DNA from 2 places in the Streptomyces sp. NPDC042638 genome. Region 1 is predicted to be linked to the other one. Evidence: riboswitches for the same ligand, from Rfam matches in the RefSeq annotation. Region 1 holds a riboswitch; the other holds the start of a gene.
What was found. A riboswitch is a leader RNA that binds a small molecule or an ion and turns the genes downstream of it on or off. The one in region 1 is predicted to bind cobalamin.

Region 1 (4,399 bases):
TAGGTGTGCCGCCCGGTGAGGCCGTGCAGCATGTCCAGCCCGGGCTCCAGCAGGCCGACATCGCCCCGGAACTTGTTCACCAGGAACCCGGCGACCAGCTCCTGGTCCTCGGGCGAGAGCAGGGCGAGGGTCCCGAAGAAGGAGGCGAAGACACCCCCGCGGTCGATGTCGCCGACCACGAGCACGGGCAGCCGCGCGCCCCGGGCGACGCCCATGTTGACGATGTCGGTCCGCCGCAGGTTGATCTCGGCCGGACTTCCCGCCCCCTCGCAGATCACCGCGTCATACGTGCCCCGCAACTCGGCCAGGCAGTCCAGCACCGTGCCGAGCAGCCGCTGCTGGCGCCCGCCGTGGTACCCGCGCGCGCTCAGCTCGCCCACCGGCTTGCCCAGCAGCACGACCTGGCTGCTCTGCTCGCCGCCGGGCTTGAGCAGCACCGGGTTCATCAGCGTGGTCGGCTCGATCCGGCAGGCCTGTGCCTGCATGGCCTGGGCGCGGCCGATCTCCGCGCCCTCCCGGGTGACGAACGAGTTGAGGGACATGTTCTGCGCCTTGAACGGCGCCACCTTCACGCCCTGGCGTACCAGCCAGCGGCAGATACCGGCCGTCACGACGCTCTTGCCGGCGTCGGAGGTGGTGCCGGCGACGAGGAGACCACCGTTCACTTCCCGCGTCCCTTCCACAGTGCGCGCGCGGCGACCGTGGCGCCGAGCGCGAGCAGGCCGACGCGGCGGGAGAGCCGTACGGCCCGGTCGATGTCGGCGGCCCGGACGGGCCGTCCGGTGGCGCCGTTGAGCACGGGGCGGTGTTCGACCCGCCCGCCGTAGGAGAGCGTCCCGCCCAGCCGGACGCCGAGGGCACCGGCGAAGGACGCCTCCACCGGACCGGCGTTGGGGCTCGGGTGCCTGTGCGCGTCGGCCCTCCAGGCGCGCAGGGCGCCCCGGGGGTCGGGTCCGGCCGCGGCGGCGAGTACGGCGGTCAGCCGGGCCCCCGGCCAGCCGGCGACGTCGTCGAGGCGGGCGGAGGCCCAGCCGTAGCGGCGGTGGCGGGGTGACTTGTGGCCCACCATGGCGTCCAGGGTGTTGACCGCACGGAACCCGAGGAGCCCCGGCACCCCGGCCACGGCGCCCCAGACCAGGGCGCCGACGACGGCGTCGGAGGTGTTCTCGGCGACCGACTCGACCACGGCCCGGGCGATGCCGTCGGCGTCCAGCGTCTGAGGGTCCCGGCCGCACAGATGGGGCAGCCGGGCCCGGGCCGCCTCGATGTCGCCGGCCTCCAGGGCGCGGCCGACGGTGCGGGCCTCCCGGGCCAGCGAGGTGCCGCCGACGACGGCCCAGGTGGCGACGGCGGTCAGCGCGAGGGATGCGGCGGGGGAGGGGCGTACGGCGCGTACGGCCAGCGCGCCGAGCGCGGCGGCGCCGCCGGCGCACACGGTGGTGTGCAGGGCGCCCCAGCCGCGGTGGTCGTGCCACAGGGCGCCTTCCACGGCTCCGGCCGCCCGGCCGAAGGCGGCGACCGGGTGCCCGCGGCGCGGATCGCCGAGGAGCAGGTCGCCGAGGACGCCGGCGGCGGCACCGTACGCGTACGTGCGATCGGCACCCACCGGCTCAGCCGGCCGTGGGCACAGGAGCGGTCCTGGAAGGGGTCCTTGGGCAGCCGGGCATGGCGATCTGTGTCCTCACTCAGGGTGTCCGCGCCCTGGTTCGACGTGAATCGGCGGTGAGAGTTCCTGGCTCCCGGGGGTTCTTCCCCGGTGACAGTGGCGGGACCGCGCCGGAATCGCACCGGCTTCCTCTCCTGCCGCCGTACATGGCCTGGGCAGTCCACCACGCGCCCGGAACGGCCGTCAACCTGCCGTTGACCTGCGTGGGGAGAGTGTGCCGATCCCCACATCCCGGGGCGTGCGGGCATGCCTGAGGCTCCCCTCCGTAACGGGCCGGAGGGGAGCCTCGGGGGTGCTCGGGCAGGGCGTGGCCCGCTGGGCGTGGGCGGTCCGGGTCACGCCCTGGGGGCGGGCCGGTCCGGGTCAGGCCCTGGGGGGTGGGTCAGGCCTTGGCCACGATCAGGTAGATGCCGTAGGCCACGGCCGCCGCGCAGGCCGCGAAGCAGACGTAGGCGCCGGTGACGGCGAGGCCGGCGGAGCCGCCCTGGGCCGTGGCCCTCTCGCGCCGGGCCAGACCGTTGACACCGAGGGTGAACAGGGCCACCAGGCCCACCGTGAACACGAGGCTGACGCCGAAGACGGAGCCGATGGCCGCCCAGTCGATCTTCATGGGGTTGCTTCCTTCAGTAACCGGGTGCTCGGGGTCAGACCGTGGCGGCCGGCGGGGTGGCGGGAGCCGGCTCGGCGGCCGGGGCGGGGATCGTGGCCGTCAGGTCCTCGGTTACCGTGCCCGCGGGCGGCGGGATGACGGCGGCGATGGCGGTGGTGACCACACCGGCCGGTTCCGTGGTCTCGGCGACGACGCTGGTGTGGTCCACGACCTCGCGGCGGGAGATCTTCCAGATCGTGGCGCTCGCGGCGACCAGGAGGACGGCGACCACGGCGGTACCCCAGTCGCCCAGGCCGGTGACGGACTCGGCGCCCGCGCCGACCAGCGCGGCGGCCGGGAGGGTGAGCACCCAGGCGACGATCATGCGGGTCGCGGTGGACCAGCGGACCACACCGCCCTTGCGGCCGAGGCCCGCGCCCATCACCGAGCCGGAGACGACATGGGTGGTGGAGAGGGAGAAACCGAGGTGGGAGGAGGCCAGGATGGCGGTCGCGGCGCTCGTCTGGGCGGCGAAGCCCTGGCGCGGCTCCAGGTCGGTCAGGCCTGTGCCCATGGTGCGGATGATGCGCCAGCCGCCGATGTAGGTGCCGAGCGCGATGGCCAGGCCCGCGGAGAGGATCACCCAGGTGGGAGGGTTCGAGCCGGGGGCGATCGCGCCGCCCGCGATCAGGGCGAGGGTGATGATGCCCATCGTCTTCTGGGCGTCGTTGGTGCCGTGCGCGAGCGAGACCAGGCCGGCGGAGGCGATCTGGCCGGCGCGGTAGCCCTTGCGGGTGGCGTCGCCCTCGGCCTTGTCGCCGATGCCGTAGGAGAAGCGGGTGGCCAGCATCGAGGCGAGGCCCGCCACGAGCGGCGCGGCCACCGCCGGCAGCAGCACCTTGGTGACCAGGACCTCACCGTGCACGGCGCCGAAGCCGGCGGAGGCGACGGTGGCGCCGACCAGGCCGCCCATCAGGGCGTGCGAGGAACTGGAGGGAAGGCCCACCAGCCAGGTCAGCAGGTTCCAGAGGATCGCGCCGACCAGGGCGGCGAAGATGACCTCGGGACGGATGCCGGTCTCGTCGACGAGACCCTTGGAGATCGTGTTCGCGACCTCCACGGAGAGGAAGGCGCCCACAAGATTGAGTACGGCGGACATGGCCACCGCGATCTTGGGCTTCAGGGCGCCTGTGGAGATGGTGGTGGCCATCGCATTCGCGGTGTCGTGGAAACCGTTCGTGAAATCAAACGCGAGAGCGGTTACCACCACAATCGCGAGGATCAGCGAGAAGCTTTCCATTTACCCAGGCAATCGTTCGAGGTCGTTGGCGCGATGACCGTAGGCAACCTGGGTGAACGGAAGATGAACTGAGGCGGGCGTAGTGGTGTCTCTGACGCGGGGTCCGGGTTCCGTTTCGCTCCGTCGGGCCAGACGCCCCTTGGCTACCGGCCCCGCGCGAAGATCCGCAGCCGGCTCAACGACCCGTTGAAGAGATTCTGGTCACCCGGCAGCGCGCCCCGGGTGTCGTACTGCCAGAACGTCCAGTACCGCCAGCCGCCGGGCAGCGCTCCCGGCCGCGAGGTGCCGTGCCGGGCGATCCACAGCGGGTGGCTCTGAGAGAACGCTCGGCTGTTGCCGGTGCACAGCTTCCACCACTGGGTCGTGGTGTAGATCACCGGACGGCGGCCGGTCTCCCGCTTGATCTCGTCGCTGAACGACCGGATCCACCCCACCATCCGCGCCTTGCCCAGCCCGTAGCACTTTCGCGAGGTGTTGTACGGGTTGTACTCGATGTCGAGCGCGGGCGGCAGCGTCCAGCCGTCCGCCCGCCAGCCGCCGCCGTGCCGTACGAAGTACGCGGCCTGCTTGGCGCCGGAGGACCGGTCCGGGAGGGCGAAGTGGTACGCGCCCCGGAGCAGTCCGGCGTTGCGTGCGCCGGTGTACTGCCCGGAGAAATAGGGGTTGCGGTAGTTCGTGGACTCGGTCGCCTTGATGTAGACGAACCGCGCACCGTTCGCCCGGGCGGCGGTCCAGTTCACGCGCTTCTGGTGGGAGGAGACGTCATGCCCCTTGGGTGCCTTGGCCCGGCCCGAGGCGAACGCCGGCGACCCGGCCGGCATCAGGGATCCGATCGGCTCCACGG
Region 2 (4,399 bases), on a different contig from region 1:
TGACATCGGCGGGCAAGCCGGCGAGGTCTGCTTCCGCGCGGATCGTGGCGAAGGACTGGCGGTAGATCGCCGCTCCGTCCTTCTCGTAGACGTGGGTGGTCACGGTGTCTTCTCGTTGCTCTCGGTCGGCTTGCGGCTCATGAAGTGATCGCCGCCAGGGCGGCGCGTATCTGGGAAGGGTCTGCTGCGAAGGCGGTTCGCGGTCGCGGGCCGGCCGGGGCGGCGGACAGGCGGTAACCGCCATCCGGTGCCGCGACCACCTCGACATGGTCGGTGCGTGGGTGCCCGCACCGCCGGTCACAGCCGGACCAGTACAGGGGCAGGCCCGGATCGCCGGCGGCATCGAGCGCTCGGGCCGCGTCCGCCCGTACGTCGGCGTGCGCCTCGGCGCACCCGGGCCGGCCGATACAGGCACCCACGTGGAGCCAGGGGGAGGCGCGGTCGGTGACCAGACCGGCCGCGCCGAGACGGGCGAGCGCCTCGGCCGCCCCTCCCGTGGCCATGCCTGCCGTGGGCAGGACCACGCCTCGCCAGGGCGTCAGCCGGAGCTCGCTGCCGGCGACGTCCGTCAGCTCCTCCCACTGGTGGGCCGAGAGGCGTCCCAGCGGGACGTGGACCGACAGAGCGCCCTCGACGGCTCCCGGGGGAGGCCCGTCGGCGACGCCGGCCGGCTCGGGGTGGTCCTCGTGGCCGATCCCCCCGCAGTCCAGGCGGTCACGGACCAGGCGGCCCATCTCCTCCCGGGACACACCGAGTTCGGACACCCGCCAGGCGCGCTTCCCGTGGGACCGGGCCGCTTCCAGGAACGCCTCGGCAGCCGCCAGCGCGGCCCGGGGCGCGTCCTCGGCGGACACCCGCACCGAGCCCGGAGCCAGCCACGCGCCGCCGTCCGCGAGCGCCCTGACCGTGACATCGGCGCCGAGACCGGACATGTCACCACGCCCGTCGTCCACAGCGAACAGAAAACGGCCGGAAAGGCCCTCCGCGGCCCGGCTCGCGCACAGGGAGGTGTCCAAGGCCGTCAACCAGGGCCGTACGTCCCGGAACCCGCCGCCGTCGAGACCGGACAGGGGCGAAGCGACGACGTTGCGCACCCGCTCGTGCTCCCGGGAGGGAAGCAGGCCGGCCGCGTCCAGCAGCTCCGCCAGCGCCGCGCCACACCCCTGCGGCAGCCCGCGCAACTGCACGTTGCCGCGTGAGGTCAGGTGCAGGTCGCCGTCGCCCAGCCGCCGGGCCGCGACGGCGAGCGCCCGTGCCTGACCGGTGGACAGCACGCCCCCGGGAAGCCGGATACGGGCCAGCGCCCCGTCGTCCGCCGCGTGCAGGCGCAGTGTCCCAGGGCAGGCGTCACCGCGGTCCCGTGCGGCCGGTGTGGCCTGGGACGACGGAGGAGGAGCTGCCGCGGACATGGCCGTGAGCATACCTACGATCACTCCGACTGTATGTCCCGCGCTCCCTTCGGTGGCCCTTACTATGCTCCCCAGTGGATCACCTGGTCCACGAACCGCCACGACGGCGAAAAGGGGAGGAAGCCGGTGCGATTCCGGCGCGGTCCCGCCACTGTGAACCCGCCCACGGCGGACGGGTGAGTCAGGAACTCCCTTCCCCCGCACCCCGGCTTCGTCCGAGGGGGAGATCCATCCCACACCGCCCGGGGCGCGGACCCCGAGGAAGGCCAGGCATCGCATGCCCACTTCGTCCGGGGAGCGTGCTCCGCACGCCCGCGAGATCCTGCTCCTGTCGACGTCCGACACCGACCTGCTCAGTGCCCGCGCCGCCGGCGGCCCGGTCTCCTACCGTTTCGCCAACCCCGCCCGGCTCCCCCTGGACGACCTCCCGGCCCTCCTCGACGGCGTCGAGCTCGTGGTCGTACGCCTCCTCGGTGGCATCCGCGCCTGGCAGGACGGCCTCGACCTGCTGCTCGCCGACGGGCGTCCGGTGGTCGTCCTCAGCGGTGAGCAGGCCCCCGACGCCCAGTTGATGGCCGCGTCCACCGTGCCCGTCGGCCTCGCCGCCGAGGCCCACGCCTACCTCGCCCACGGCGGCCCCGCCAACCTGGAACAGCTCGCCCGGTTCCTGTCGGACACGGTCCTGCTCACCGGCCACGGCTTCGACGCGCCCGCGCCCGCGCCCACCTGGGGCCCCCTGGAGCGCGCGGCCCGGCCCGCGGACGGCCCGACCGTCGCCGTGCTCTACTACCGCGCCCACCACATGAGCGGCAACACCGCCTTCGTGCACGCCCTGTGCGACGCCGTCGAGGACGCGGGCGCCAGGCCGCTGCCCCTGTACGTCGCCTCCCTGCGCGCTCCCGAGCCGGAGCTGATCGACACCCTGCGCACCGCCGACGTGATCGTCACCACGGTGCTCGCGGCCGGCGGCACCAAGCCCGCCGAGGCATCGGCCGGCGGTGACGACGAGTCCTGGGACGCGGGTGCGCTGACCGCCCTCGACGTGCCCATCCTCCAGGCCCTGTGCCTGACCGGTTCCCGCACCGCCTGGCAGGAGAACGACGAGGGCGTCTCCCCGCTGGACGCGGCCAGCCAGATCGCCGTCCCCGAGTTCGACGGCCGCCTGATCACGGTCCCGTTCTCCTTCAAGGAGATCGACGCCGACGGCCTGCCCGCCTACGTCGCCGACCCCGAGCGCGCGGCCCGCGTCGCCGGTATCGCCGTACGCCACGCCCGGCTCCGCCACATCCCGCCCGCCGACAAGCGCCTCGCCCTCGTGCTGTCCGCCTACCCCACCAAGCACTCCCGCATCGGCAACGCGGTGGGCCTCGACACCCCGGCCAGCGCCGTCGCCCTGCTGCGCCGACTGCGCGAGGAGGGCTACGACTTCGGCGACGCCGACATCCCCGGACTGGTCTCCGGTGACGGCGACGAGCTGATCCGCGCGCTCATCGAGGCGGGCGGCCACGACCAGGACTGGCTCACCGAGGAACAGCTGGCCCGCAACCCGGTCCGCATCCCGGCCGCCGACTACCGCCGCTGGTTCGCCACCCTCCCCGAGGAGCTGCGCACGGCGGTCGAGGAGCACTGGGGCCCGGCGCCGGGGGAGATGTTCGTCGACCGCAGCCGCAACCAGGAGGGCGACATCGTCCTGGCGGCCCTGCGCTTCGGCAACCTGCTCGTCCTCATCCAGCCCCCGCGCGGCTTCGGCGAGAACCCGATCGCCATCTACCACGACCCGGACCTGCCGCCCTCCCACCACTACCTGGCCGCCTACCGCTGGATCGCCGCCCCGGTCTCCGACGGCGGCTTCGGCGCCGACGCGATGATCCACCTCGGCAAGCACGGCAACCTGGAGTGGCTGCCCGGCAAGAACGCCGGCCTGTCCGCCGCCTGCGGCCCCGACGCCGCCCTCGGCGACCTCCCGCTGGTCTACCCCTTCCTGGTCAACGACCCCGGCGAGGGCACCCAGGCCAAGCGCCGCGTGCACGCCACCCTCGTCGACCACCTCGTCCCGCCCATGGCCCGCGCGGACTCCTACGGCGACATCGCGCGCCTGGAGCAACTCCTGGACGAGTACGCCCAGATCTCCTCCATGGACCCGGCCAAGCTGCCCGCCATCCGCGCCCAGATCTGGACCCTCATCCAGGCCGCCCGCCTCGACCACGACCTCGGGCTGGACGACCGCCCCGACGACGACGGCTTCGACGACTTCCTCCTCCACGTCGACGGCTGGCTCTGCGAGGTCAAGGACGCCCAGATCCGCGACGGCCTGCACGTCCTCGGCAACCCGCCCGCCGGCGCCGACCGCGTCAACCTGGTCCTCGCCATCCTCCGCGCCCGCCAGATCTGGGGCGGCGCCCAGGCGCTGCCCGGCCTGCGCGAGGCCCTCGGCCTGGACGAGTCGGCCGCGACCCGCACGACCGCCGACGAGGCGGAGGAGAGGGCCCGCGCTCTGGTGCAGGCGATGGAGGACGCGGGCTGGGACCCCGCCGCCGTACCCGCCGGGCACGGCGAACAGGTCGCCGCCATCCTGGAGTTCGCCGCCCGCGAGGTCGTCCCCCGCCTCGCCGCGACCACCGCCGAGATCGACCACGCCGTCCACGCCCTGGCCGGCGGCTTCGTCCCGGCGGGACCCTCCGGCTCCCCGCTCCGCGGCCTGGTCAACGTGCTGCCGACCGGCCGCAACTTCTACTCCGTCGACCCCAAGGCCGTCCCCTCCCGGCTCGCCTGGGAGACCGGCCAGGCCCTCGCCGACTCCCTCCTGGAGCGCTACCGCACCGACAACGGCGACTGGCCCACCTCCGTCGGCCTGTCCCTGTGGGGCACCAGCGCCATGCGCACCGCCGGCGACGACGTCGCCGAAGCCCTCGCCCTGCTCGGCATCCGCCCGGTCTGGGACGACGCCTCCCGCCGCGTGACCGGTCTGGAGCCCATCCCGCAGGAGGAGC

Region 2: linked by a shared signal. The riboswitch ahead of cobN (cobaltochelatase subunit CobN) and the one ahead of AB0B40_RS02915 (cobalamin biosynthesis protein) in region 1 are both predicted to bind cobalamin.

Annotation. Positions count from the first base shown of each region.
Region 1 covers NZ_JBEZBT010000002.1:284,495-288,893, forward strand. Annotated here, with positions in the region: gene AB0B40_RS02910 (cobyric acid synthase) at 1-665, opposite strand, end outside; gene AB0B40_RS02915 (cobalamin biosynthesis protein) at 662-1,606, opposite strand; cobalamin riboswitch at 1,704-1,846, opposite strand; gene AB0B40_RS02920 (hypothetical protein) at 2,049-2,276, opposite strand; gene AB0B40_RS02925 (inorganic phosphate transporter) at 2,311-3,555, opposite strand; gene AB0B40_RS02930 (lysozyme) at 3,699-4,388, opposite strand.
Region 2 covers NZ_JBEZBT010000020.1:122,346-126,744, forward strand. Annotated here, with positions in the region: gene AB0B40_RS18700 (precorrin-8X methylmutase) at 1-103, opposite strand, end outside; gene AB0B40_RS18705 (cobalamin biosynthesis protein CobG) at 138-1,409, opposite strand; cobalamin riboswitch at 1,468-1,624, shown strand; gene cobN (cobaltochelatase subunit CobN) at 1,687-4,399, shown strand, end outside.